DNA from 3 places in the Enterobacter oligotrophicus genome. Region 1 is predicted to be linked to each of the others. Evidence: predicted binding sites of a transcription regulator. Region 1 holds the regulator's gene; each other region holds the start of a gene.
What was found. Region 1 encodes CRP, which controls carbon source genes, mostly activating them, when cyclic AMP is high. Its sites were predicted from a motif close to ATGTGANNNNNNTCACAT; they were not measured.
Positions count from the first base shown of each region.

Region 1 (9,914 bases):
CTTCGGTGCTCGCGCCGGTATAGAGGTTGCCTTTGCGATCCGCTTTAAAGCCCGCGATCAGCGCCACGTTGGGCGAGAGATCAACATACAGGCGGGAATAGAGTTCGATGTAGGTGTGGATCGCACCGATTTCGAGCTGACCATCTTCCAGCAGTTGCGAGATACGCAGGCTCTGAGTGCCGGAGAAAGAGAAGTCCAGTTTGCGGGCGATGCCTTTCTCAAAGATATCCAGATGCTCACTGCGGCCAACGCTTGGCATGATCATATGCAGGTCGTGCACGATTTGCGGGTTCACTTCAGCCAGTGAACGGGAAAGGAAATCCGCCTGCTTCTGGTTGTTGCCTTCCAGAACGACTTTGTCGCCCGGTGCGATCAGTTTTTCCAGCATGGCGACAAGATCGCCGGTTGGCAGTACCTTGCCCTGCACCGGTATGGACGCCAGACGACGCGCTTTTTCTGTGCGTCGAGTGTTCCATTGCCGGGTGGGTGTTTGCCCAGATAACATTATTAACCTCCTGATTCAGCGCATCATTCTGATTTGCTTAACGTTGAGTAAAGTGTGCGCTCTGGCGAGAAAGGCATCAATTAAGCGTAGAGTGGAATCATTAGCCTGAGAGTAATAATCAGGGTAAAGATTTGTGATCGGGATCAGTTCATGTTTCGGAAAAACGGGCTAAACGGGGTACAATTCGGAAGGTATAGTAAATAACTGACAATAATTACATCGCCGTTATGACCCAAATCATTCCATCAGACTTCGACATTGCAGCCGAAGAGAGCGCCGGATTCGTGCCGATGCGCGGCGTGGCTAACCCGCACCTGCAGACCATGCTGCCGCGCCTGATCCGCCGCAAGCTACAGTTCACCCCACACTGGCAACGCCTTGAGTTGCCGGACGGTGATTTTGTGGATCTCGCCTGGAGCGAAGCACCAGACCAGGCCCGCCATAAACCGCGTCTGGTTGTTTTTCATGGTCTGGAAGGCAGCCTGAATAGCCCTTACGCACACGGGTTGATTCAGGCGGCAAAAGCGCGCGGCTGGCTCGGCGTGGTGATGCATTTTCGCGGCTGCAGCGGCGAGCCGAACCGCCAGAAACGCATTTACCACTCCGGTGAAACCGAAGACGGCACCTGGTTTTTATGCTGGCTGAGGGAGAACTTTGGCACAGTGCCAACCGCAGCCGTGGGCTACTCGCTGGGGGGCAACATGCTGGCCTGCCTGCTGGCCAAAGAGGGTGACGCGGTGCCGCTGGAGGCGGCGGTAATTGTTTCCGCGCCGTTTATGCTGGAGCAGTGCAGCTACCATATGGAAAAAGGGTTTTCACGGGTGTATCAGCGCTACCTTCTTAACCTGCTGAAAGCCAACGCGGCTCGCAAACTTAAGGCGTATCCGGATACATTGCCCGTCAGCCTGCAACAGCTCAAGCGCGTGAAGCGTCTGCGCGAGTTTGACGATCTGATCACCTCGAAGATCCACGGCTTTGCGGATGCCATTGACTACTACCGTCAGTGCAGCGCGATGCCGTTATTGAACCAAATCACAAAGCCGACGCTGATTATCCACGCCAAAGATGACCCGTTTATGGATCACCACTCTATTCCGGCACCCGACCATTTACCGGCAAACGTGCAGTATCAACTTACGGAATACGGCGGACACGTCGGCTTCGTTGGCGGCACGCTGCGTCGACCCAAAATGTGGCTGGAAACGCGCATTCCTGACTGGTTAACGGCTTATCTGGACGGTAAACAATGATTATTCCCTGGCAGGATCTGGCTCCCGAAACGCTCGATAATCTGATTGAAAGTTTTGTATTACGTGAAGGCACCGATTATGGTGAACATGAACGTTCGCTTGAGCAAAAGGTCAGCGATGTGAAGCGCCAGCTCAAAAGCGGCGACGTGGTGCTGGTGTGGTCCGAACTGCATGAGACAGTCAATATCATGCCCCGCAACGCGTTTCACGGCTGAGCTTAAAACCTTTCCAGTCAGGGAGTTGCTATGTCTGCCAGACATCCGGTTATTGCCGTAACGGGTTCGAGTGGTGCGGGAACCACCACCACCAGCCTCGCCTTTCGCAAGATTTTCGCCCAGCTGAATTTACGGGCGGCAGAGGTCGAAGGCGACAGCTTTCACCGCTACACGCGCCCGGAGATGGACATGGCCATCCGCAAGGCGCGCGATCTGGGTAAACACATCAGCTATTTCGGCCCGGAGGCCAATGATTTCGGCCTGCTGGAGCAAACCTTCGCTGAATACGGTCAGAGCGGTAAAGGGCAATCCCGTAAATACCTGCATACCTACGATGAAGCCGTTCCCTGGAACCAGGTGCCGGGGACGTTCACGCCCTGGCAGCCGCTGCCGGAACCGACCGACGTGCTGTTTTATGAAGGGCTACACGGCGGCGTGGTCACGCCACAGCACGACGTGGCGCGCCATGTGGATCTGCTGGTCGGCGTAGTGCCGATCGTTAACCTCGAGTGGATACAGAAGCTGACGCGTGACATGAGCGAGCGCGGCCATTCGCGTGAAGCGGTGATGGATTCGGTGGTACGCTCCATGGAAGATTACATCAACTACCTCACGCCGCAGTTCTCCCGTACCCACATTAACTTCCAGCGCGTGCCGACGGTGGACACCTCTAACCCGTTCGCCGCCAAAAGTATCCCGTCGCTGGATGAGAGCTTTGTGGTGATCCATTTCCGCAATCTCGAAGATATCGATTACCCCTGGCTGCTGGCGATGCTGCAGGGCTCGTTTATTTCTCACATGAATACATTGGTGGTGCCGGGCGGGAAAATGGGGCTGGCGATGGAGTTAATTATGACACCGCTGGTGCAGCGGTTGATGGAAGGAAAGCAGATCGCGTGACGCCTGTTACCGGATGGCGTTTCGCTTATCCGGCCTACGTTCGTGCAGTTGTAGGCCCGGTAAGCGCAGCGCCACCGGGCTTTGTTTTAAGCCTCGATCACTTCATACGAATGGGTGATTTTTACCGCTTTCTCCAGCATTAACGCCACAGAGCAGTATTTCTCCGCAGAAAGATCCACCGCGCGTGATACCGCCGCATCTTTCAGCTCCTTGCCGGTAACAATAAAGTGCAGATTAATGTGCGTAAACAGGCGCGGTGCCTCTTCGCGGCGTTCAGACGTGAGTTTGACTTCGCAATCGGTCACATTGTGGCGGCCTTTTTGCAGAATCGACACCACGTCGATTGCGCTGCATCCGCCCGCCGCCATCAGCACCATCTCCATCGGGCTTGGGGCTTTGTCGCCGGAGTTCCCGTCCATCAAAATCTGGTGTCCTGAAGCGGACTCGCCCAGGAACGTTAACCCTTCAACCCACTTTACACGCGCTTGCATATTCATTAACTCCAACGTTGCATTTTTGGTGACAGATTACGCGCGCGTTACATTTCTCGCAACGGAAGGCGACCTGCATCATGCTGAAGCGAGACACCAGGAGACACGCGGCTAAAGCTATGCTAAAACACTCTGGATGCTACAGTAATACATTGACGTTACACATGTATGCAGAGGACATCAAACTTTACTGGCTGCGAAACGTTACGACAGCCGACTTCCCAGGGTATGGGTAAGAATTCGATTGCAACCCCAGAGTCCGGATGCATCTTATGACTCTGGTGACAGCTTATAACAGAGGATAACAGCGCATGGTGCTTGGCAAACCGCAAACAGACCCGACTCTCGAATGGTTCTTGTCTCATTGCCACATTCATAAGTACCCATCGAAAAGCACTCTGATTCACCAGGGTGAAAAAGCCGAAACGTTGTATTACATCGTTAAAGGCTCGGTGGCAGTGCTGATCAAAGATGAAGAAGGGAAAGAGATGATCCTTTCTTATCTGAACCAGGGCGATTTCATCGGTGAACTGGGCCTGTTTGAAGAGGGCCAGGAACGTAGCGCCTGGGTTCGTGCAAAAACAGCATGTGAAGTGGCTGAAATTTCCTACAAGAAATTCCGTCAGTTGATCCAGGTTAACCCGGACATCCTGATGCGTCTTTCTTCCCAGATGGCTCGCCGTCTGCAGGTCACGTCTGAGAAAGTGGGTAACCTCGCCTTCCTGGACGTTACCGGCCGTATCGCGCAGACGCTGCTGAACCTGGCGAAACAGCCAGACGCCATGACCCACCCTGACGGCATGCAAATTAAAATTACCCGTCAGGAAATTGGTCAGATCGTCGGTTGCTCCCGCGAAACAGTGGGCCGTATCCTGAAAATGCTGGAAGACCAGAACCTGATCTCTGCCCACGGTAAAACTATCGTGGTTTACGGAACCCGTTAATTCCGGCCAAACGGCGTGCCATCGCAAGGTGGCACGCCGTTTTTGTCTCTATTCCCATGTGGCGCAGGCTGATTTATCACCCGGAAGTTAACTACGCACTGCGACAAACGCTGGTGTTGTGTCTTCCCGTGGCTGTGGGTCTGATCCTCGGACATCTCCAGCAGGGTCTGCTGTTTTCTCTCGTTCCCGCCTGCTGCAACATTGCCGGTCTGGATACGCCGCATAAGCGTTTTTTCAAACGTCTGATTATTGGTGGCTGCCTGTTCGCAGGCTGTAGCCTCGCCGTACAGCTCCTGCTTGCCCGCGATATTCCGCTGCCGTTGATTTTGACCGTGCTGGCGATGACGCTCGGCGTGACCGCCGAAATCAGCTCGCTGCATGCCCGGTTACTCCCCGCTTCGCTGATTGCCGCCATCTTCACTCTGAGCCTTGCGGGCAATATGCCGGTGTGGGAACCGCTGCTGATCTACGCCCTCGGCACGCTGTGGTACGGGCTGTTTAACTGGTTCTGGTTCTGGCTGTGGCGCGAACAACCGCTGCGCGAATCCCTGAGCCTGCTCTATGTGCAGCTTGCAGATTACTGCGAAGCCAAATATACCCTGCTTACCCAGCACACCGATCCGGAAAAATCACTGCCGCCGCTGCTGGCACGTCAGCAAAAAGTGGTCGATCTGATAAGCCAGTGCTATCAGCAATTACACATGCTGGCCGCCAATAAAAACCATGATTACAAGCGGCTGCTGCGTACCTTCCAGGTGGGGCTGGATTTACAGGAGCATATCTCCGTGAGCCTGCATCACCCGGAGGAAGTGCAGAAGCTGGTGGAACGCAGCCACGCCGAAGCGGTGATCCGCTGGAACGCGCAGACCGTTTCTGCGCGCCTGCGGGTACTGGCGGACGATATTCTGTATCACCGCTACCCGACGCGATTTACCATGGACAAACAGCTCGGCGCGCTGGAGAAAATCGCCCGTCAGCACCCGGAAAACCCGGTCGGGCAGTTTGCCGCCTGGCACTTCAGCCGCATCGCCCGCGTGTTGCGCACCCAGCGGCCACTTTACCCTCGCGACCTGATGGCCGATAAACAGAAGCGTCTGCCGCTGCTGCCCGCGCTGAAAAGCTACCTTTCACTGAAATCTGCTGCCCTGCGCAACGCCGCGCGGATAAGCGTGATGCTCAGCATCGCCAGCCTGATGGGCATGGCGCTGCACCTGCCGAAGCCGTACTGGATTTTAATGACGGTACTGTTTGTGACCCAGAACGGCTACGGAGCCACGCGGGTACGCATACTGCATCGGGCAGGCGGAACGATGGCGGGGCTGATTATTGCGGGCGTGACGCTGCACTTCCACGTGCCTGAAGGCTATACGCTGGTGGGTATGCTGGCGATAACGATGGTCAGCTATCTGATTATCCGTAAAAATTACGGCTGGGCGATGGTGGGCTTTACAGTCACGGCGGTGTATACCCTGCAACTGCTGACGCTCAACGGCGAGCAGTTTATTATCGCCCGTCTGGTTGATACGCTGATTGGCTGCCTGATCGCCTTTGGCGGTATGGTCTGGCTGTGGCCGCAGTGGCAGAGCGGGTTGCTCAGGCAGAACGCCCACGACGCGCTGGAGGCCGATCAGCAGGCGATCCGCTTAATCCTTAGCGACGACCCGCAGCCCTCCCCGCTGGCGTATCAGCGCATGAAGGTCAACCAGGCACATAACGCCCTGTTTAACTCGCTCAACCAGGCGATGCAGGAGCCGGGGTTTAACGCGCACTATCTGGCTGATATGAAGCTGTGGGTGACGCACAGCCAGTTTATCGTCGAGCATATCAATGCCATGACCACGCTGGCGCGCGAGCATACGATGCTGACGCCGGATCTGGCGCAGCGCTATTTGCAATCGTGTGAAATTGCCCTGCAGCGGTGTCAGCAACGTCTGGAGTACGACGCGCCGGGCGAGTCAGGGGATTCGAATATTCTGGAAGCGCCGGAGACGTTAACTCACGGGCCGATGAGCACCCTGGAGCAGCATTTGCAGCGCGTACTGGGGCATTTAAACACCATGCACACCATTTCGTCGGTGGCATGGCGTCAGCGTCCGCATCACGGCATTTGGTTAACGCGCCGGTTAAAACGAACCGAGTATTAGCCTTTTACGATCTTCGCGACCGCTGCGGCAAAGCGGGTCAATCCGTCCTCAATGTCTTTTTCTTCCACCACCAGCGACGGTGCAAAACGCATCACGTCCGGCCCCGCATTCAGCACCATCACCCCTTCATGGGCGGCGGCGTGCAGGAAATCGCGCGCGCGACCTTTGTACTGCGGCTTCAGTTCAGCGCCAATCAGCAGTCCCATGCCGCGGATCTCGCTGAACACGTCGTACTGGTCATCAATCTGCTGAAGATGCTTCACAAAACGTTCGCGCTTCGCGTTGACGCCGTTCAGCACCTCCGGCGTGTTAATAATATCAAACGCGGCACCGGCAATAGCGCAGGCCAGCGGGTTGCCGCCGTAGGTGGAGCCGTGGGACCCGACGTGGAACGCAGAGGCAATCTCCTGCGTGGTCAGCACCGCGCTGACCGGGAAGCCCCCGCCGAGCGCTTTCGCGCTGGTCAGAATGTCCGGCGTCACGCCGTAATGCATATAGGCGAACAGGTCTCCGGTACGCCCCATGCCGCTCTGAACTTCATCAAAGACCAGCAGCGCCTGATGCGCATCGCACAGCTCGCGCAGCCCTTTCAGGAATTCCGGCGTGGCGGCAGTCACACCGCCTTCCCCCTGAATCGGCTCAACCACCACCGCACAGGTGTGGTCGTCCATCACCGCTTTCACCGCATGCAGATCGTTAAACGGCACGTGGACGATATCGGCCGGTTTCGGGCCAAAACCGTCGGAGTATTTCGGCTGACCGCCGACGGAGACGGTAAAGAAGGAGCGCCCGTGGAAGGCGTTATGGAAAGCGATGATTTTGGTTTTGTACGGGCTATGTCGGGTCGTCGCGTAGTAACGCGCCAGCTTGAAGGCCGTTTCGTTGGCTTCGGTGCCGGAGTTCATAAACAGCACGCGCTCGGCGAAGGTCGCATCAATAATCTTACGCCCCAGACGCAGCGCCGGTTCGTTGGTAAACACGTTGCTGGTGTGCCACAGGGTTTCGCCCTGGGTTTTTAGCGCCTCCACCAGCGCAGGATGGCAATGGCCCAGCGCCGTCACCGCAATACCGCCCGCGAAATCCACATACTCTTTACCCTGCTGATCCCAGACGCGGCTGCCTTTTCCTTTTACCGGGATAAACTCAGCCGGTGCATAAATCGGCAGGATCACTTCATCAAATGTTGCGCGGGTAATTGCGGGTTGTTCAGTTGCCATATCATGACCATCCATTTTTATGTCACAGTTAATGTGAAAATATAATCACAAAATATGCATAAAAAATCACAGCAAGGCAACAGATATTCAGCGATTAAGGAAATTCGCCAGCAGGTCGTGCCCCTGCTCGCTGAGAATGCTTTCCGGGTGGAACTGCACCCCTTCGAGATCCCACTCGCGATGGCGGATGCCCATGATCTCCTGGGTGTCGCTCCAGGCGGTCACGTCAAAACAGGCAGGCAGGGTTGGCGGGTCAATCACCAGAGAATGGTAGCGCGTCACGGTTAACGGGTTATTTAACCCAGTGAATACGCCCGTGCCGGTATGCGTAACCGGCGAGGTTTTACCGTGCATCACTTTGGCGGCACGCACGATGGTCGCACCAAAGACCTGCGCTATCGCCTGATGGCCCAGGCAGACACCCAGAATCGGCAGCTTGCCGGCAAAGTGTTGGATAACATCGAGAGAAATGCCCGATTCCGACGGCGTACAGGGGCCTGGTGAAATCACAATTTTCTGCGGGGCCAGCATGTCAATGTCGGCCAGGCCGATCTCATCGTTGCGGCGGACAACCACCTCCGCACCCAGTTCACAAAAATACTGGTAAAGGTTCCAGGTGAAGGAATCGTAGTTATCTATCAGCAGGATCATGGCGGCTCCGGAAAAAAATGCCGCCCTATTCTACTCAGTTTCCCGCGCTTCGCTCACTACTTTGGCAAAGATGGCGTTCAGGGCCGTTAAATCTCCCATTGCCCCGCTCTGGTTAGCTACCGCCCAGTCGTCCGGGTCGATACCTTTCCAGCTCAGCTGATAGCCCGCATGGATCGCCAGCTGTTCAAAGAAGATCCGCTGGGCAATGCCATTGCCGCTCATAAAAGGGTGCAGCATATTGATTTCACAGTAGTAATGGCTAACTTTGTCTGTGAACGCCTCTTTCTGAAGACCCACCAGATACTTGTCGCTTTCCATCGCCGCCATCAGTTCGTTACCCATCTTTTCGATGTACTCGAAATGACAAAAAGGAATGTTACCCTTAGAAATGTCGGCGGTGCGAAGCTCGCCAGCCCGCTTCATCTCTCTGCGGTATAAATGGCGGTGAATGAGACACAAATGGGGTAAACCAGGCGCAGACGGCCCCAGTTCCAGCGTCTCAATGTGGGGTTCTGAAGGACCATTACCTTTTTCAAGGAGGCAACTGGCCTGAAAATTGACGTTACGCTGCTGCTCCCAGAGACGGGATTTTTGCTTGTCGGTGAGTTTTTTCACTTAACGCCTCCCTGAATGTCCGTTTGCCACAAGTATAAGCAGCAAAACGCGCTTTCGCAGGGAGGACGAAAGAACACGAGCGAGATGGGCCCGTGTTAATGGTAATTACGGCAGCACTTTTGCGGAGAGGATAACCACCGGTTTTGACGGCACATTCTGGTATGGACCGACATCATGCGTCTGTACCTGAGAGATCTTGTCTGCCACATCCATCCCTTTCACAACTTTACCGAAAACGGCATAGCCAAAGTCACGCTGGCCGTGGTCCAGGAAGGCGTTATCCGCAACGTTGATGAAGAACTGGCTGGTCGCGCTGTCTTTATCTGCAGTGCGCGCCATAGAGATAGTGCCACGTTTGTTCAGCAGGCCGTTGTCTGCTTCGTTTTTAATAGGCGGATTAGGCTGCTTTTGCTGCATCTGCTCATTAAAACCGCCGCCCTGCACCATAAAGCCCGGAATCACGCGGTGGAAGGTGGTGTTGTTATAGAAACCACTGTTCACATAGTCGAGGAAGTTTTTCACAGAAACGGGAGCTTTCTGGCTATTCAGTTCCAGCTCAATGTTCCCGGCGGAGGTGGTCAGCAGGACGTGGGGGTCTCCGTTTGCTGCCAGCGCAGCAGGGGAAACGGCAGAAAGAGCAAACACAGCTGCGACAGCCGCCAGTGTTGATTTGAGCATGAGAATTCCTTAACAAAGCGCAGTATAAAAAGCGAATGGCTTGATTCTAAAGAGCAGTATGAACTGAGACCAGCCTTTTACCTAATTTTACGAAATTGAAACAGTTGTAACCGCGCAAACGATTGGTTTTCACGCCGATTAATGTGACTCAGATCACATTAAAAACTGCAATAGAGTTCAAATTTTCTTTAAAAGATATGAATGGATCACTTTCGCGACTAAAATCTGCCCGCTCAAACGCAGTCAATGCGTTTTACTTTACTTTGAACAGGCCAGACATGACTAACAGCAATCGCATCAAGCT
Region 1 is NZ_AP019007.1:2,052,274-2,062,187, forward strand. It holds gene mdcA (malonate decarboxylase subunit alpha) at 1-505, opposite strand, end outside; gene EoCCA6_RS09980 (hydrolase) at 733-1,755, shown strand; gene EoCCA6_RS09985 (YheU family protein) at 1,752-1,970, shown strand; gene EoCCA6_RS09990 (phosphoribulokinase) at 2,001-2,870, shown strand; gene EoCCA6_RS09995 (OsmC family protein) at 2,957-3,361, opposite strand; gene crp (cAMP-activated global transcriptional regulator CRP) at 3,673-4,305, shown strand; gene EoCCA6_RS10005 (YccS/YhfK family putative transporter) at 4,362-6,449, shown strand; gene argD (bifunctional acetylornithine/succinyldiaminopimelate transaminase) at 6,446-7,666, opposite strand; gene pabA (aminodeoxychorismate synthase component 2) at 7,754-8,317, opposite strand; gene EoCCA6_RS10020 (putative adenosine monophosphate-protein transferase Fic) at 8,348-8,932, opposite strand; gene ppiA (peptidylprolyl isomerase A) at 9,038-9,610, opposite strand; gene tsgA (MFS transporter TsgA) at 9,889-9,914, shown strand, end outside.

Region 2 (9,914 bases), 1.1 Mb from region 1:
TCTGGTGGAGTGGGCTCCGCAGCCGATGCCGCGCAAAACAGATACCCGTGAAGTGGAAGCGAAGGAAGAGAAATTCACCGGCTTCGTCTTTAAAATTCAGGCCAACATGGACCCGAAACACCGCGACCGCGTGGCCTTTATGCGTGTGGTGTCCGGCAAATATGAGAAGGGCATGAAGCTGCGCCAGGTGCGCATTGGTAAAGACGTGGTGATTTCCGACGCACTGACCTTTATGGCAGGCGATCGCTCCCACGTTGAAGAAGCGTATCCGGGCGACATCATCGGTCTGCATAACCACGGCACCATCCAGATTGGCGATACCTTCACCCAGGGCGAAATGATGAAGTTCACCGGTATTCCGAACTTCGCGCCGGAACTGTTCCGTCGTATTCGTCTGCGCGATCCGCTGAAGCAGAAACAGCTGCTGAAAGGCCTGGTACAGCTTTCCGAAGAGGGCGCAGTCCAGGTGTTCCGTCCGATTGCCAACAACGACCTGATCGTGGGTGCCGTCGGTGTGCTGCAGTTCGACGTGGTCGTTGCGCGTCTGAAGAGCGAGTACAACGTGGAAGCGATTTACGAATCGGTGAACGTGGCGACGGCGCGCTGGGTTGAGTGTTCCGACGTGAAGAAGTTCGAAGAGTTTAAGCGTAAGAACGAAATTCAGCTGGCGCTGGATGGCGGCGATAACCTGACCTATATCGCGCCAACGATGGTGAACCTGAACCTGACGCAGGAACGTTATCCTGACGTGCAGTTCCGCAAAACACGCGAGCACTAATCCCCTCTCAGAGCACGGCAGCCGCCGTGCTCTTCTTTTATTCCTGTCTTATTAATCCCTTGCGGAATGTTCTTAATTCATCGAATTTTTTCGCTTATCGCTCGTTTTTTACCCGATTCTGAAAGCGACACTGTGATTGTGATCTATATTTAACTCAGTGTTTAACACCGGGCGTGGATGAATTAACTGTTCAATGCATGTCATTTGGTTCTCCATTTCGTCCTGGTGTTTATTCGCAATATATAAAACTAGCAATTAGGGAAGTATGTCGCCCGAATGACGGGCAAAACACAGGAATACATCGATGAATATGACAAGACTGAAGATTTCTAAAACTCTGCTGGCTGTGACGCTGGGTAGCGTTCTGGTAAGTGGTTCTGCTTTTGCGGAAACCAGTACCATGGATAAAGCACAGTCCACTGCCAATAGCGCAGGGGAAAAAATCGATAGCTCTATGAATAAAGTCGGTAATTTCATGGATGACAGCTCTATCACAGCAAAAGTGAAAGCCGCACTGGTGGATGATGAAAACATCAAGAGCACCGATATCTCTGTCAAAACCGACAAAAAAGTGGTCACCCTGAGTGGTTTTGTTGAAAGCCAGGCTCAGGCTGAACAGGCCGTAAAAGTGGCGAAAGGCGTTGAAGGTGTAACGTCCGTGAGCGACAAACTGCACGTTCGTGACAGTAAAAATGCGTCAGTGAAAGGTTATGCCGGGGATGCGGCAACTACCAGTGAAATCAAAGCTAAACTATTAGCGGATGACATCGTACCTTCACGTAAAGTGAAAGTTGAAACGACCGATGGTGTGGTTCAGCTTTCCGGTACGGTAGATTCACAGGCACAAATTGAACGTGCCGAAACGATCGCGAAAGCGATTGATGGTGTGAAAAGCGTCAAAAATGATCTGAAAGCGAAGTAAATCATCATTCGCCCGTTTGGCTGAGGCCAGCGGGTGAAATAAGAACGACACTGGAATAACGCCGGTGAGTGACCTGAGCGCTCACGTTTAGCGGCCGACATTAACTATGGTAAAGGAGAGGCTTATGTTTCGTTGGGGCATTATATTTCTGGTTATCGCGTTAATTGCCGCCGCACTGGGCTTTGGCGGACTGGCGGGTACAGCGGCATGGGCAGCGAAAATTGTCTTCGTCGTGGGTATCATCCTGTTCCTGGTCAGCCTGTTTACGGGTCGACGCCGTCCTTAGCAAAACGCTATCTGAGAATACCAACCAAAGCCAGTCCATGTGACTGGCTTTTTCTCGTTTGAGTCCCAGGGCCGATGTGCGTTACTGTGTCTTAACAGAACAACTAAAAACAGGAAAGCAGAGGTGGGACAGCGAATTCCCGTTACGCTCGGCAATATTGCGCCGCTGGCGTTAAAGCCGTTTCGCGCAGGTCAGCTTGCACTGGTATGTGAAGGTGGCGGACAGCGCGGCATTTTCACCGCCGGTGTGCTGGACGAATTTATGCGCGCGCAATTCAACCCGTTCGACCTCTACTTTGGCACCTCTGCCGGGGCACAGAACCTCTCCGCCTATGTCTGCAACCAGCCGGGCTACGCGCGCAAAGTCATTATGCGCTATACCACCTCAAAGGAATTTTTTAATCCGGTGCGCTTTGTGCGCGGTGGAAACCTGATCGACCTCGACTGGTTGCTGGATTCTACTTCCAGCCAGATGCCGCTGGCGATGGATACCGCTGCGCGTCTGTTCGATACCGGGAAAGAATTCTGGATGTGTGCCAGCCGGGGTGATGATTACTCACCGGGCTATTTCTCTCCGCAGAAAGAGAACTGGCTGGATATCATTCGCGCCTCCAGCGCCATTCCTGGTTTTTATCGTTCTGGCGCATTGCTGGATGGCATCAGCTATCTCGACGGCGGTATCAGCGATGCGGTGCCGGTTCAGGAAGCGGCACGGCGGGGGGCGAAAACCATTGTTGTCATCCGCACGGTGCCTTCGCAAATGTACTACACCCCGCAGTGGTTTAAGCGCATGGAACGCTGGCTGGGCGACAGCAGCCTGCAGCCGCTGGTGAACATCGCAAAGCTGCATGAATCGACTTACGGTGCGATGCAGCGTTTTATCGAAAAACCGCCGGGAAAACTGCGCATCTTTGAAATTTATCCGCCTAAGCCGCTGGTGAGCATGGCGCTGGGCAGTCGCTTACCGGCGTTGCGTATGGATTACAAAACAGGGCGGCTGTGCGGGCGTTACTTCCTGGCAACGGTGGGTAAAATGCTGGCGGAGCAACCTCCGATTCATCGACATAAACGCATTATTACGCCACCCGCCATTGTCGCTAATGATCCACTGGCCGTGCCGCTGGTGGATGTTCCGCAGGCGAACGATGTTCCACTGGATAACGAGGATCTGGCGTGATGCACCGCTTTATCGACACGCACTGCCACTTTGATTTTCCGCCGTTTACTGGTGATGAAGCGCAAAGTATCAAACGCGCGGCGGCGGCAGGCGTTAAGGCAATCGTTGTGCCCGCGACTGAAGCCGCACATTTCGACAGGGTTTTAGAGCTTGCTCGCCACCACGAGGCGCTGTATGCCGCGCTGGGCCTGCATCCCATCGTCATTGAGCATCATACGGATGATCATGTTGACAGGCTGGATGCCCTCTTACAAACGGCAGAAAAGAAGCTGGTCGCGATTGGTGAGATCGGCCTCGATCTTTATCGCGAGGCTCCGCATTTTGAACGCCAGCAAACGATCCTCGACGCGCAGCTCCGTCTGGCAAAGCGCCACGATCTGCCGGTGATCCTTCACTCCCGGCGTACCCACGATAAACTGGCGATGCACCTGAAACGCATCGATCTGCCGCGCAAGGGCGTTGTGCACGGTTTTTCCGGCAGCCTGCAGCAGGCGCAGCGTTTTATCGATCTGGGCTATAAAATTGGCGTCGGGGGGACGATCACCTATCCCCGCGCCAGCAAAACCCGCGACGTGATGGCACAACTACCGCTTACCTCCCTGCTGCTGGAAACGGATGCCCCCGACATGCCGCTGAACGGTTTTCAGGGGCAGCCTAATCGCCCGGAACAGGCGGCGCGCGTGTTTGCTACGCTGTGCGAACTTCGCGATGAGCCAGAAGAGGTGATTGCGAATGCGCTGCTTGAGAATACCCGCTCGGTCTTTGGCATTACGCTATAGATAAAGTGCCGGGCGGATGACTGTAACCTTCTGTTTTTCAAGCGCCAGCGCCAGCGGTTCTATATCCTCCGGTGTTGCACTGCGCCATGTTGCCGCTTCACCGTATACCCCGTGGGCGTGAAATGCGTTGATTCGCACCGGAATGTTCCCAAGCCCGTGGATAAATGTCGTCAGCGGCTTCAGATGTTCCAGATAATCACACTGGTCAGGGATCACCAGCAACCGCAGTTCCGTCAGGCGTTGATGCTGCGCCAGCCAGCGAATACTTTGCTTAATCTGCGGATTCTCGCGGCCGGTCAGGAAGCGATGGTGTTCATTTCCCCAGGCTTTCAGATCCAGCATGGCACCATCCAGTACGGGCAGTAGTTTCTGCCAGCCGGTTTCGCTCAACAAACCATTGCTATCCACCAGGCAGGTGAGGTGGCGTAGTGCGGGATCGGCTTTGATCGCCGTGAAAAGAGCGATCAAAAACGGCAGTTGCGTTGTCGCCTCGCCGCCGCTCACGGTGACTCCCTCAATAAACGGCGCGGCTCTGCGGATCTGGGTAAGGACCTCTTCCACGCTGAAGCGGTGCGCCATCGGCGTTGCCTGCTGCGGGCACAGGTGCAGGCAGGTATCACACTGGTGGCAGTCACTCTCCTGCCACCAGACGCGTCCGGCCTGAATGCTTAACGCATCGTGCGGGCAGTGAGGCACACAGTCGCCGCAGTCGTTGCAGCGTCCGATCGTCCACGGGTTGTGGCAGGTTTTGCAGCGCAGGTTACAGCCCTGCAGGAACAGCGCCAGGCGGCTGCCCGGCCCGTCCACGCAGGAGAAGGGGATAATCTGACTAACTAAAGCGCATCTGTTGTTCATGGCTTATCACGCGCGGCTGACGTTCCAGAATGCGGGTATTGCGTGCAGCTTCTTCGCCAAGCCAGGTGGTGTTAGTACGCGATCCGGCTTCGCGGTATTTTTCCAGGTCCGATAACCGCACCATATACCCGGTGACGCGCACCAGATCGTTACCCGCCACGTTAGCGGTGAATTCCCGCATCCCCGCATTGAACGCGCCCAGGCAAAGCTGAACGACCGCCTGCGGGTTGCGTTTCACCGTTGTTTCCAGCGTCAGGATGTCGCTGATACCGGCGTGGTAAAACTGATGATGTGGGGCGACGGCCAGCAGATGGCTGACTGGGTCCGGTTCATCACCGTAAGGCAGACGTGCGCCAGGCGTAGTGCCTGTGTCAGAGCTGATCCCCGACTGCGCATGAAGCATTGCCCGCTGTTTCCAGCCATATTTCACCGGCGTGTTTTCAACAAACGCCGCAAGCTGTTCGCTGATGCGATAGCCCAGCGCGTTGGCCTGCTCATCTTTACCGTAACGGCTCGCAAGACCTTCTTTTTCGCAGAGCGTGTTCACCGCTTCCGCCAGACCGTACATGCCAAACATCGGCACAAAACGATCGGCATCAATCAGCCCCTCTTTCACCAGGAAGCTATTCTCAAAGAAGGCGGATTTTTCATACAGGAACGTGCAGCGGGCATCAATGATGGCTATCTGCTGCTGGCAGTAGTGCGGCAAGGTGCGGGTGAAGAAGTCTTCGATTGATTCGCTGTGTTCTGCAATCGCTTTCAGGTTGAGGCGCACCAGCGTGCTGCCACCGCCTGCAAGCGGCAGGGAGTTGTAACAGCTCACCACACCATAGCGACCTTTTGTGAAAATTTTATCATTCACCGGACCATTAGAAACATGCGGTTTGCTGCATTCACAAATGTTTTTCGCCACGTTGAGCAGCAGATCTTGCGGGGTGATATCAGGATCATAAATAAAGGTCAGATTAGGCGTAACCTGCTTCAGTTCTGCATCGGCACGCAGAATGGCGCGGGTGGCAGGGGTATCAGCCGGGCCGATATTGGCATGCATAAAGGCATCCGGCAGCGTTCTGTCGAGATAGCGCCAGAAACGTTTTATTCGGCTATCGATCTCTTCTTGTGTTAGAATTCTAACATATGGTTGCAGCAACGCATCGAGCTGGCCCAGATAAACGGGCATTGATGTGACGGACGGAACATGGTGGTAAAGAATCGTGAGCAGCGAGAGGGCATCGTCGAGATCTTTTGCCCCTTCCAGCTCCAGCCATTCTGAACCGTTAGCCAGGAATTTTTCATAATCCGGCAGAACGTAGCGCGGTTTGTAAGGCGCATGGCCTTCGAACATGTCGCAGATAAAGCCCTCGTCCAGCGCGGCGCGGGCCGCCTGGGGAAGCGGTGGATAGGGCAAATTGTTTTCCGCTTCCAGCGCCAGAAAGTGACGTTTTTGCTCCGGGCTCAATACCGGGCTTGTCACAATATGCTGGCAACGTTGTTGCAGGTCATCGGGGCTGGAGTGGGACATATTCGCTTCCTTTAGTGTTCTGCGGATGATGCACAGATTGTAGGAAGTCGTTCTGTTGAGGCTTTTGATCCGACACGGTGTATCGCTGCTTTAGCCAGCAGTTAGCGAATAAAAATTTGAGTCAGATCTCATTACAGTAATGCAAATTTGTACGAAGTTTTCATTAACTGTGATGAATGTCGAAGTGTAGATGCGGGTGAATGTTAGAATACTCACAGACCCGCAAGGTAAAATTGATACGGCACTGCCGTTGGAGAATGTTATGACCGATTTAACTGCAAGCAGCCTGCGCGCGTTGAAACTGATGGACCTGACCACCCTGAACGATGACGACACTAATGAGAAAGTCATCGCCCTGTGCCATCAGGCGAAAACGCCCGTCGGTAACACCGCAGCCATCTGTATCTACCCGCGCTTTATCCCGATTGCCCGTAAGACGCTGAAAGAGCAGGGCACGCCGGACGTGCGCATTGCAACCGTGACTAACTTCCCGCATGGCAACGACGACATCGAGATTGCGCTGGCGGAAACCCGCGCGGCGATTGCCTACGGCGCTGACGAAGTTGACGTGGTGTTCCCGTACCGCGCGCTGATCGCGGGCAACGAGCAGGTCGGTTTTGACCTGGTGAAAGCCTGTAAAGACGCGTGCGCGGCGGCAAACGTGCTGCTGAAAGTGATCATCGAAACCGGCGAGCTGAAAGAAGAGGCGTTGATTCGTAAAGCGTCTGAAATCTCCATCAACGCCGGTGCGGATTTCATCAAAACGTCTACCGGTAAAGTGCCGGTCAACGCCACGCCAGAAAGCGCACGCATCATGATGGAAGTGATCCGTGATATGGGCGTGTCTAAAACTGTTGGCTTCAAGCCTGCGGGCGGTGTGCGTACGGCTGAAGACGCGCAGCAGTTCCTGGCGATTGCGGATGAACTGTTCGGCGCAGACTGGGCGGATTCCCGTCACTACCGTTTCGGCGCATCCAGCCTGCTGGCAAGCCTGCTGAAAGCGCTGGGTCACGGCGACGGTAAGAGCGCAAGCAGCTACTGATTGCCAGACAACGCCGGATGACGCTTCGCTTATCCGGCCTACAGGATCGTAGGGCGGGTAAGCGTAGCGCCACCCGCCACAATTCCCCCGATTCCGCATGGAGGTTTCCGTGTTTCTCGCACAAGAAATTATTCGTAAAAAACGTGATGGTCATGCATTAAGCGACGAAGAGATCCGCTTCTTTATCAACGGCATTCGTGACAACACCGTCTCTGAAGGGCAGATTGCGGCTCTGGCGATGACCATTTTCTTCCACGATATGTCGATGCCTGAGCGGGTATCGCTGACCATGGCGATGCGAGATTCAGGAACCGTCCTCGACTGGAAGAGCCTCAACCTCAACGGCCCGATTGTGGATAAGCACTCCACCGGCGGCGTGGGTGACGTGACCTCCCTGATGCTTGGCCCAATGGTGGCGGCCTGCGGTGGTTACATCCCGATGATCTCCGGGCGCGGCCTGGGCCATACTGGCGGCACGCTCGACAAACTGGAAGCCATTCCGGGCTTCGATATCTTCCCGGATGACAACCGCTTCCGCGACATTATTAAAGACGTTGGTGTGGCGATTATCGGCCAGACCAGCTCTCTTGCTCCGGCAGACAAGCGTTTCTACGCGACGCGCGATATTACCGCAACCGTAGACTCCATCCCGCTGATCACCGCTTCTATCCTTGCCAAAAAACTGGCAGAAGGACTGGACGCGCTGGTGATGGACGTGAAGGTGGGCAGCGGCGCGTTTATGCCAACCTATGAACTTTCTGCTGCGTTGGCTGAAGCGATCGTGGGCGTCTCCAATGGCGCAGGCGTGCGCACCACCGCGCTGCTGACGGATATGAACCAGGTTCTGGCCTCCAGCGCCGGTAACGCCGTTGAAGTGCGTGAAGCCGTGCAGTTCCTGACGGGTGAATACCGTAATCCGCGTCTGCTTGATGTGACAATGGCGCTGTGCGTGGAAATGCTGATCTCCGGCAAGCTCGCCAAAGACGACGCAGACGCCCGTGCGAAACTGCAGGCGGTGCTGGACAATGGCAAAGCAGCAGAGATCTTTGGCCGTATGGTTGCGGCGCAGAAAGGCCCGACCGATTTCGTAGAAAACTACGCCAAATATCTGCCAACCGCGACGCTCAGCAAAGCGGTTTATGCGGATACGGAAGGCTTTGTGTCGGGAATGGATACCCGTGCGCTCGGTATGGCGGTGGTATCGATGGGCGGCGGACGTCGTCAGGCATCGGACACCATTGATTACAGCGTCGGCTTCACTGATATGGCCCGTCTGGGCGACAGCGTTGACGGCCAACGTCCGCTGGCGGTGATCCACGCCAAAGACGAAGCCAGCTGGCAGGACGCGGCGAAAGCAGTGAAAGCGGCAATCACGCTTGACGATAAAGCACCGGAAAGCACACCTACGGTCTATCGTCGTATCACCGAATAACGGTATACTGATCTGATCGCTATTTTTTGAAGCACTACGTACGGAGAACAATTATGAAACGTGCATTTATTATGGTGCTGGACTCATTCGGCATCGGCGCAACCGAAGATGCAGAACGTTTTGGTGACGTGGGTTCCGATACCATGGGCCACATCGCGGAAGCCTGTGCGAAAGGCGAAGCGGACAACGGTCGTAAAGGCCCTCTGACCCTGCCAAACCTGACCCGTCTGGGTCTGGTGAAAGCACACGAAGGTTCTACCGGTAAAATCGCAGCCGGTATGGATGGCAACGCGGAAGTCGTGGGTGCCTACGCCTGGGCGCATGAGCTCTCTTCCGGTAAAGATACGCCGTCTGGACACTGGGAAATCGCCGGTGTGCCGGTTCTCTTCGACTGGGGCTACTTCTCCGATCACGAGAACAGCTTCCCGCAGGAACTGCTCGATAAGCTGGTTAAGCGTGCCAACCTGCCGGGCTATCTTGGCAACTGCCACTCTTCCGGTACAGTGATTCTGGATCAGCTTGGCGAAGAACACATGAAAACCGGCAAGCCGATTTTCTACACCTCTGCTGACTCCGTGTTCCAGATTGCCTGCCACGAAGAGACCTACGGCCTGGATAAACTCTACGAGCTGTGCGAAATCGCCCGTGAAGAGCTGACCGAAGGCGGCTACAACATCGGTCGCGTGATCGCACGTCCGTTTATCGGCGACAAAGCGGGTAACTTCCAGCGTACCGGTAACCGTCACGACCTGGCCGTTGAGCCACCGGCACCAACCGTGCTGCAGAAACTGGTCGACGAGAAAGGCGGTCACGTGGTTTCCGTGGGTAAAATCGCGGATATCTACGCGAACTGCGGTATCACCAAAAAAGTGAAAGCCACCGGTCTGGATGCGCTGTTCGACGCCACCATCAAAGAGATGAAAGAAGCGGGTGACAAGACTATTGTCTTCACCAACTTCGTGGACTTCGACTCCTCCTGGGGTCACCGTCGTGACGTTGCAGGCTATGCTGCCGGTCTTGAACTGTTCGACCGCCGTCTGCCGGAGCTGATGGAGCTGGTGGGTGAAGATGACATTCTGATCCTGACCGCGGACCACGGCTGTGATCCGACCTGGACCGGTA
Region 2 is NZ_AP019007.1:3,168,583-3,178,496, forward strand. It holds gene prfC (peptide chain release factor 3) at 1-778, shown strand, start outside; gene osmY (molecular chaperone OsmY) at 1,083-1,700, shown strand; gene EoCCA6_RS15230 (DUF1328 domain-containing protein) at 1,825-1,986, shown strand; gene EoCCA6_RS15235 (patatin-like phospholipase family protein) at 2,110-3,162, shown strand; gene EoCCA6_RS15240 (TatD family hydrolase) at 3,159-3,941, shown strand; gene EoCCA6_RS15245 (YjjW family glycine radical enzyme activase) at 3,936-4,796, opposite strand; gene EoCCA6_RS15250 (YjjI family glycine radical enzyme) at 4,771-6,318, opposite strand; gene deoC (deoxyribose-phosphate aldolase) at 6,581-7,360, shown strand; gene deoA (thymidine phosphorylase) at 7,470-8,792, shown strand; gene deoB (phosphopentomutase) at 8,846-9,914, shown strand, end outside.
Region 2: deoC (deoxyribose-phosphate aldolase) is a predicted target of CRP. The motif match lies at 6,433-6,450, and genes of this name have one in related genera.

Region 3 (9,914 bases), 200 kb from region 1:
GCAGCCCCGTCATGCCGTTATAGCAGTGCACCAGCCCGTCAGCGCCTGCGTCAAAAGCAGCACGGGTTTGAGCATACGTGGCGGCGCTGTGTCCGAGCATGACCCGTATGCCTCGCTGTTTAAGATGGCGAATTGCCCGCAAAGCGCCGGGTTTTTCCGGTGCCAGCGCCACCACGCGTAACGTATTTTGCGAGACTGCAATCAGCGCATCCAGCTCGGGGATCTCCAGCTCCCGGAACAGCCCTGGCGGATGTGCCCCTTTGTTCTGCGGGGTAAAGTACGGGCCTTCCAGATAACTGCCCAGAACCTGTGCGCCAGGGCCACCGGACTGACAGCGTCGGGCAATTCGCGTTAGCGCCGCGTGAATGGTTTCCAGCGGCGCAGTGACGGTGGTCGGTAAAAATGCGCCTGCACCTTCACGCGCCTTATGCATAGCCAGAGTGTCCAGTACATCGGGTGCATCATCCATGACATCCACGCCCGCACCGCCGTGATCATGGGTATCGATATAGGCCGGGCAAAGCAGTTCAGCATCGCGGGTGGTCACGCCCGCAGGGATGGGTTCAATCGCCGTGATGACCCCATCTTCAATACGGAGCTGGTGGTCTTCAAGCCAGCCCTGTTCGGTAAGCAGACGACGCGCACGAAGCCGTTGGCTCATATCCCTTCCTCAGCGGGCGTTTCCTCACGGCAGCGTCCCAGTTCATCCACCAGGCTGGTCAGGCCGCGATGGCCACACTCCAGCGCCTGCAGGCGAAACGCTTCGCTGCTTAACCCGTCGCGCTCCAGCACCATCTCAAGCAAAAGCTGAAGATTAGTGCCGGTAATGACTTCGCAACCCGGTCTTTGCATGGCGAGCGTAGAAGCAACACGAAACGGCGTCCCGCCCAGCAGATCGGTGAGAAACACGATATCGTGTTGTCCGTCCAGGTCGCTCACCGCCTGCTCAAGCTGAGCGGTTAGCAGCGCGGTCGTTGACGTTTCAGGAAAATCTATGGCGATAAACTGCGGCTGTTCGCCGAGGATCTGCTTCATCGCTTGCTCAAGCCCGCTGGCAAAACCACCGTGACCCGTCAAAATAATGCCTAACATCGGAACCTCTTTGCTTTTACAGGAAGTGACAGAATTTACCGACAACGCCCAGCACCACGGTGATACCAATCAGGCGCAGCGGGCTCCAGCCACGGCGTACCAGCCAGAACATGGCCAGGGTGTAGACCAGTGGCAGGAAGGCAGGCATCAGCTTGTCGATCACGTCGGTTTGTAGTTTGACAACCGCATCACCCGCTTTGATTTCGAGCGTCGTATTAAGGCGGACATAGGTTGCGACCAGTGCGCCGATCACCGTCATCCCGACGATGGAGGCCGCGTGCCCGACCTTCCTGGTGTTGGCTTTAATCAGTGGGATTGCCGCAACGCCCATACGATAAGCGTAGTGCGCCAGACCAAAACGCAGGCCGAGATGCACCACGTTAAACAGCACGATGAAAACTACGGCACCAAGAATGGAGCCTTGAAGCGCCAGGCTGGCACCAATACCGCCGCAGATGGGCAGTAGCGTCAGCCAGAACATAGCGTCACCGATACCGCCGAGCGGCGCACCCACGGCAATTTTGGTGCTCTGAATGCTGTTTACATCCTGCTTGGAGCGTTCCATCGCCAGAATAATGCCGATAACGAAGGTCACCAGGAATGGGTGAGTGTTGAAGAAGCCCATATGGCCCTTCATGGCGCGCGCCAGATCCCGCTTGTTGGTGTGGATTTTTTTCAGCGCGGGCAGTAACCCATACAGCCAGCCGGAGGCCTGCATACGTTCGTAGTTAAACGAGGCCTGCAAAAGCATGGAACGCCAGGCTACGCGGTTAATATCCTTTTTCGTCAACTCGGCACCGATGTTTTGGTCTTCATAGACGTTTTCATTTACGCCGGTGAGCAAAGTCTCTTCGCTTTCGGACACGCCCGGCAACGTTGTGTGATTAGATGCCATCTTCGAATTCCTCTTTCTGGGCTGCAGGGGCCGTCGGTTCAGGCGATTTACGCAGCAGGTCGATTAGCGCCATTGCCAGCGCGGCGGCTGCAATCGCCAGTACAGGCAACTTGAGCCAGGCGGCGGCAACAAAACCGATAATGAAGTAAGGGATGTAGACGTTTTTCATCATGATCTTCAGCAATACGGCGAAGCCGATGGCTGGCATGATGCCGCCCGCGACACCGAGGCCGTCAATCAGACGCTCCGGCAGGACATCAATGGCGGTTTTCGCATGTTCCGCACCGAAGTAAATTGGCAGGAACGCGCACAAAAAATAGAAAATACCGAGTGCCAGCAGCGCCAGATAGTTGACCCGCTCAATACCGTGGGTATCGGCATTGGCGGCCATGCGATCGCAGCGGGACATGACGCCGGACATCACCGAGAACAGGAAAGTAATCCCCATCTGCACCGCGACGGCAAACGGGACGGCGACGCCAACGGCGACATCCGGTTTTACGCCCGTAGTAATTGCGAATGTCGTACCCACAATGGTGCCGATAATCACGTTTGGCGGCTGTGCGCCTGCCAGCGGAGCCAGCCCCATCCAGACCAGCTCTAACGTACCGCCGGTTAAAATACCGGTATGCAGATCGCCCAGAATCAAGCCGACCAATGGCCCTAGCACAACCGGGCGGTGCATGTGTGTTAACCCGTTAAACATATCCAGGCCCGCGATAAAGGCGAGAAGGCCCAGTGCGAATGCCTGCAACAGACTGATTTCCATTGTGAATCCCTCAAAGCAGTTTAAAGAGATCCAAAGCAGTTTCTGTTGGAACGCCCTGAACGAAGCATTCCACTCCGGCAGTTTTCAGGCCGTTGAACGCGGCGATATCGTTCGCGTCGACAGATACCGTTTTGGCAATTTGTTGTTTGCCATTGGCGTAGTGCATGTTTCCTACGTTGATACGGGTAATGGGCACGCCACCCTCAACCAGCGTTAAAAAATCGGCGGGTGATTTGCAGACCAGCAGGATTTTCTGACGGTCGGCGGCGCGGTGAATGTTGTCGATCACTTTTTGCAGCGACCAGAAGCGAACGGCAATCCCTTCCGCAAGCACCATTTCCATCAGGTTTTGCTGAACCGGATCGTCTGCAACCTTATCATTTGCCACCAGCACCAGGTTTGCCCCCGCAAACCCGACCCACTGCACGCCCACCTGACCGTGAATCAGACGTTCATCAATGCGGCATAAGACAATGTTTGGCATAGCGTTTTCCTCTTTTTAATTATGTGTTTTGAGTCGTTACGCCTTCGCAGGCGGCATGGTACTGCTGAAGTATGTCCTGAATGTGGTCGATGATGAGTTCCCGTGGTGTTGACTTGAGAGCACCCTCGCGAACTTTGCTGTACTGCAACGGCAGGTACTGGCTAATTAGCGGCAGCGGGATCGGTTCATCCACCAGGTTGCGTACCAGTCGTTCAAAGGCGTCGTCAATCTGGCTGTCGGGCCAGTAATAGCGCACGCGGTCGGAGTAGCTGTAGCCGCGCGCCAGGCGTCGGGCATTACCGTCACCGTGGTAATGGCTTTGCCAGTATTCCGGCCGGTCAAGCATCACGTTTTCCAGCACATGGCGCAGGCCAGAGCTGGCTTTTGCAGGCAGCAATTCTTCTTCAATGGCGGCCAGTGAGAACAGCGCTTCGCGCAGGGCGAAGGTCAGGGCAGGGCCAACTTTCAGGATGGCAAAGTGATCTTTCACCAGTTGACGAAGCGCCTGTGGTGTCTGGTAATCGGTGGAGTGCGCTTCAAACACCAGCGTGTCGTACGCTTCCACCATTTTGCTCAGCGCGACGGCTTTGTGTGGCTGATAATCGCAGACGTGCGCGTGGTCAAATTCGACGCCGGGCTGAACCACCAGACCAATAATGCGCGGCCAGATGTCGCTCAAGCCCTCTTTTTCGAATGCGTGGCGGTGCGCTTCAAGCGTGGCGCGGGCCGCGTCTGGCGTGGTGACGTCGAGTTCGGTCAGCGTCTCGTGTGCGCCGCCGGGAACGGGGACCTCTGTACCGATAACGTAAACCAGATCCGATGTACCAAACTGTTCGCGGCAAGTCTTTTCGGCGATTTTCGCCAGACGAGCTGCACGTTGCGCGACGATTGCATCGGTTAACGGTACCGGATCGTCTTCACAGGACATGCTGCAGTCGAGATGGATCTTTTTGAATCCGGCAGCAACATAGCTTTTGATCAGATCGTCGGCATTTGCCATCGCCTGATGCGCAGGCAAATTTTGCCACCGGTTAGGCCCTAAATGATCGCCCCCGAGGATCAGCTGTGATGTCGGCAAACCGAGTGACGCGGCCAACTGCCAGACAAACCCGTGAAAATCAGCGGGCGTCATACCGGTATAGCCGCCAAACTGATCCACCTGGTTGGAGGTGGCTTCAATTAATAACGGCGTCTGATGCGAATGCGCGTAACGAATCGCAGCTTCAAGTACCAATGGATGTGCGGAACAGACGGCATAAATCCCGTTTGCATTCCCCCGTTTATGTTGTTCCACCATTTCTGTCAGATGTTTCACTTTCCTCTCCATTTCGGATGGTGATGGTATTCATCTTTCGTTTTGTTTCATTTAATCCTGCATCATGGTGGTATAAAAATAAAACGAAAGATAATAGTTTTCCGATCTGTTTCACAAAAGAAACATAATGAAAGGTTTCAGCCGCTGGTATGCTTGTGTCTGATGGCCAGACAGGACTTGCATTCCCGTAAAAGAAAGGCCTTAATAGGCAAAACGAAATGAAACGAAAGTTTATTTACTAAGGAGCTCGCATGAGCAGCACCGATTCATCCGCAGAAAAACGCATCACCGGCACCAGTGAAAGGCGAGAGCAGATTATTCAGCGGTTGCGGGCGCAGGGAAGCGTGCAGGTTAACGATCTTTCTCATTTATACGGTGTGTCGACGGTGACGATCCGTAACGATCTGGCCTTCCTGGAAAAGCAGGGGATTGCCGTTCGCGCTTACGGTGGAGCGCTGATTTGCGAAGGGAATGCGCCTGGCGTTGAGCCTTCCGTTGAGGATAAAAGCTCGCTTAATACGGCGGTCAAACGCAGCATCGCCCAGGCCGCTGCCGCGTTGGTAAAGCCAGGACACCGTATCATTCTGGACTCCGGCACCACGACGTTTGAAATCGCCCGTATGCTGCGCCAGCATACGGATGTGATTGCGATGACCAACGGCATGAATGTCGCAAACGCGTTGCTGGAAGCGGAAGGGGTGGAATTGCTGATGACCGGCGGGCATTTACGCCGTCAGTCGCAATCTTTCTACGGCGACCAGGCGGAGCAATCATTACAGAATTACCATTTTGACCTGCTGTTCCTGGGCGTCGACGCCATCGATCTCGATCGCGGTGTAAGCACGCATAACGAAGACGAAGCCCGTCTGAATCGCAAAATGTGCGAGGTGGCAGAGCGCATTATTGTGGTCACAGACTCCAGCAAGTTTAACCGCTCAAGCCTGCATAAAATCATTGATACGCAACGGATTGATATGATTATTGTCGATGAAGGCATTCCGGCAGAAAGTCTGGAAGGATTACGCAAAAGCGGGATTGATGTGGTGCTGGTTTAAAGGCTCGGTGCAGTTTTTACCCTCTCCCCTGTGGGGAGAGGGCAGGGTGAGAGGACATCACGTCACCGGTGCCGGGTTAAACACCGCCAGCTGATTATGTAATCCCCATTGGTCGGAGAAGGTTTTCTTCCTGCCGCTCGCCACATCCAGAATGAAGTGGAACAACTTCCAGCCTACCTCCTCAATGCTCTCTTCCCCGGTGGCGATGGTGCCCGCGTTGATATCCATTAAGTCATACCAGCGGTTTGCCAGTTCGGTACGCGTCGCCATCTTGATGACCGGCACTGCCATCAGGCCATACGGCGTGCCGCGTCCGGTGGTGAAGACCTGCACCGTAATGCCGGATGCCACCTGCTGTGTGCCGCAAACAAAATCACTGGCTGGCGTTGCCGCATAAATCAGGCCGCGTTTGGTTGGGCGCTGGCCGGGAGAGAGCACTTCCACAATGGCGCTCTGCCCGGATTTGGCAATCGAACCGAGGGCTTTTTCCACCACGTTTGCCAGGCCGCCTTTTTTATTTCCCGGAGACGGGTTGGCGCTGCGGTCGGTTTTACCCATGTCGAGATAGTTATCGTACCAGGCCATCTCTTCCAGCAGGCGCTTGCCAACCTCTTCGTTGACAGCGCGCGGCGTAAGAAGATGGATGGCATCACGCACTTCGGTGACTTCGGAGAACATCACCGTGGCACCGCAGCGGACGAAAAGGTCGGACGCATACCCCACCGCCGGGTTAGCGGTGACGCCGGAAAACGCATCGCTGCCGCCGCACTGGGTACCCACCACCAGGTCAGAAGCCGGGCAGGTTTCGCGCTGGCGCGTGTTGAGTTTGTCCAGATGACGTTCCGCCACCTGAAGAATATCGTCGACCATCGAACGAAAACCGACGTGGTGTTCGTCCTGCAGACGCACGATGCTGGCATCGTCTGCCGGAATCGCTTTCACATCCTCGGTGCCCTGCAGCAGACGTTCTGGCTGTAGTTTTTCACAGCCGAGGCCAATCACCATGACCTCGCCGCCAAAGTTCGGGTTCAGCGCGATATTGTGAATGGTACGAATAGGCACGACCGCTGCGGGCGCGTTGATCGCCACGCCGCAGCCGTAAAGGTGGTTAAGACCCACCACGCCGTCCACGTTCGGGTATTTCGGCAGCAGATCGCGTTCGATGATTTTCACCACGTAATCGACCACGCCCGCCACGCAGTGCACGCTGGTGGTAATGCCGAGCAGGTTTTTGGTGCCGACGCTGCCGTCCGCGTTGCGGTAGCCTTCAAAGGTATACCCTTCCAGCGGTGGCAGTGGTTCAGGTACGCGGGTCGCCAGTGGCAGGGTGTTCAGCGGCGGCGCTTTAGGCAGCTCAACCAGCGACTCCTCAATCCAGCTTCCCTGCGGGATGGCGCGCACCGCATAGCCAATGACTTCCCCGTAACGCACGATTTCACCGTGCGCGGGGATATCCACCAGCGCAACTTTATGTCCTTGTGGTATATGCTCAATCAGTTCCAGCCCATCCGGGAAACGGGTTCCCGCTTTTAAGCCGTTGTCGTTAACAATAATCGCCACGTTATCGGTATCGTGTACTTTTATATAAAACGCCGTCGGCGATGCTTGTCGAATTTCAATGTCGGCCATTGTTCAGTATTCTCCAGCAAAATGTCTGATAATAAATGCAGGCAGATCGGTATCTATTTTCTTATTATCGAAATAAAGATGCTGCTTTCTTAAATAAAGAATGTCAGGACTTCAGATATAAGAATGTGATCCAGATCACTCGCTGAGGCGAGAAGTGGCGCTACCTGGGTGCTAATCCGTGATTCTGTGCATTAGCGCCCAGTGCTTTGTGCATATGCTCAAAATATTATTAAAAACAGCGTCAATTATTGAGCGTTAATCCAGTGTTAAGCCACGGGTCGATGATTATACTGAATGACGATTTCATTGCGTCTGGTTAATTACCTGATATTACCTGCTATCGATAAATAATCAGGAAATACTCTTTTTAAAATTATAAATATAAAATATCGATATGCCCGAGGAAATAAACATGATACTGGATACCACTGTAGAATCAAAAAAGGGTGTGCCCACCCGATATTTAATTCTGCTCATTATTTTTATCGTCACGGCCATTAACTATGCTGACCGTGCGACGCTCTCCATTGCCGGTACGGAAGTCGCGAAAGAACTGCAACTGAGCGCCGTCTCAATGGGTTACATCTTTTCCGCGTTTGGCTGGGCCTACCTGCTGATGCAGATCCCCGGCGGCTGGCTGCTCGATAAGTTCGGCTCCAAAAAGGTTTACACATATAGCCTGTTCTTCTGGTCGCTGTTCACATTCCTGCAGGGCTTTGTGGACGTCTTCCCGCTGGCCTGGGCGGGCGTGTCGATGTTTATCATGCGCTTTATGCTCGGCTTCTCGGAAGCGCCGTCATTCCCGGCGAATGCCCGTATCGTGGCGGCCTGGTTCCCGACCAAAGAGCGTGGTACGGCATCGGCTCTCTTTAATGCGGCGCAATATTTCTCACTGGCAATCTTCTCTCCGCTGCTGGGCTGGTTAACCTTTGCCTGGGGCTGGGAACATGTCTTCACCGTGATGGGCGTGATTGGTTTTGTGCTGACCGGCATCTGGGTGAAGTTTATCCATAACCCGACCGACCATCCGCGCATGTCTGAGCAGGAGCTGAAGTTCATCTCCGAAGGCGGCGCGGTGGTGGATATGGACCACAAAAAGCCGGGTGCGCAGGTTGCGAGCGGTCCTAAGCTCCATTACATCAAACAGTTATTGACCAACCGCATGATGCTGGGCGTCTTTTTTGGTCAATACTTTATCAACACCATCACCTGGTTCTTCCTCACCTGGTTCCCGATTTATCTGGTGCAGGAAAAGGGAATGTCGATTCTGAAAGTGGGCCTGGTGGCCTCGATTCCGGCGCTGTGCGGTTTTGCCGGTGGCGTGCTGGGCGGGGTGTTCTCGGATTATCTGATTAAGCAGGGCAAGTCGATCACCCTGGCGCGTAAGCTGCCAATTGTGCTCGGTATGCTGCTGGCGTCGTCCATCATTCTGTGTAACTACACCAATAACACCACGCTGGTGGTGGCCCTGATGGCGCTGGCGTTCTTCGGCAAAGGCTTTGGTGCGCTGGGCTGGCCGGTGATTTCCGACACGGCACCAAAAGAGATTGTCGGCCTGTGCGGCGGGGTGTTTAACGTCTTTGGCAACGTGGCGTCGATTGCGACTCCACTGGTCATTGGTTATCTGGTCAGTGAACTGCATTCGTTCAACGCGGCACTGGTATTCGTTGGCTGTTCAGCGTTGATGGCGATGGTCTGCTACCTGTTCGTGGTAGGCGACATCAAACGTATGGAATTGCAGAAATAAGCAAAGGTATAAGCGATGAGTAACGATATCTTCCCGAACAAGTTTAAAGCGGCCCTCGCGGCGCACCAGATCCAGATTGGCTGCTGGTCTGCGCTGGCAAACCCAATCAGCACCGAAGTGCTGGGTCTGGCCGGGTTCGACTGGCTGGTGCTGGACGGCGAACATGCGCCGAACGATATCAGCACTTTTATTCCACAGCTGATGGCGTTAAAAGGCAGCCCGAGCGCGCCGGTGGTGCGTGTTCCTACTAATGAGCCGGTGATCATCAAGCGTCTGCTGGATATCGGTTTCTACAACTTCCTGATCCCGTTCGTAGAAACGGAAGAAGAAGCGGTGCTGGCCGTAGCCTCTACCCGCTATCCGCCGGAAGGCATTCGCGGCGTGTCCGTTTCACACCGCGCCAACATGTTTGGCACCGTGCCGGACTACTTTGCGCAGTCCAACAAGAACATCACCATCCTGGTACAGATTGAGAGTCAGCAGGGCGTTGATAACGTCGATGCCATTGCCGCAACCGACGGTGTAGACGGCATCTTCGTGGGACCAAGCGATCTGGCCGCTGCGTTAGGACACCTGGGCAATGCGGGTCATCCGGACGTGCAGCGCGCCATTCAGCACATCTTCACCCGCGCCAAAGCGCACGGTAAACCGTGCGGCATTCTGGCTCCTGTTGAAGCCGATGCCCGCCGCTATCTGGAGTGGGGCGCGACGTTTGTTGCCGTTGGCAGTGACCTCGGCGTATTCCGCTCCGCCACGCAGAAATTAGCAGATGCTTTTAAAAAATAACCATCATTGAGGACAAGATTATGACGCTGAAAGTGGGCTTTATTGGCTTAGGTATCATGGGTAAACCAATGAGTAAGAACCTCATCAAAGCGGGTTACTCACTGGTGGTGTTAGACCGCAATTCAGACGCCGTGGCAGAGGT
Region 3 is NZ_AP019007.1:1,849,395-1,859,308, reverse strand. It holds gene nagA (N-acetylglucosamine-6-phosphate deacetylase) at 1-661, opposite strand, end outside; gene agaF (PTS galactosamine/N-acetylgalactosamine transporter subunit IIA) at 658-1,092, opposite strand; gene agaE (PTS N-acetylgalactosamine transporter subunit IID) at 1,109-1,987, opposite strand; gene agaW (PTS N-acetylgalactosamine transporter subunit IIC) at 1,977-2,756, opposite strand; gene agaV (PTS N-acetylgalactosamine transporter subunit IIB) at 2,767-3,240, opposite strand; gene kbaZ (tagatose-bisphosphate aldolase subunit KbaZ) at 3,260-4,567, opposite strand; gene EoCCA6_RS08870 (DeoR family transcriptional regulator) at 4,807-5,610, shown strand; gene garD (galactarate dehydratase) at 5,668-7,239, opposite strand; gene EoCCA6_RS08860 (MFS transporter) at 7,652-8,986, shown strand; gene garL (2-dehydro-3-deoxyglucarate aldolase) at 9,002-9,772, shown strand; gene garR (2-hydroxy-3-oxopropionate reductase) at 9,793-9,914, shown strand, end outside.
Region 3: garD (galactarate dehydratase) is a predicted target of CRP. The motif match lies at 7,363-7,380, and genes of this name have one in related genera.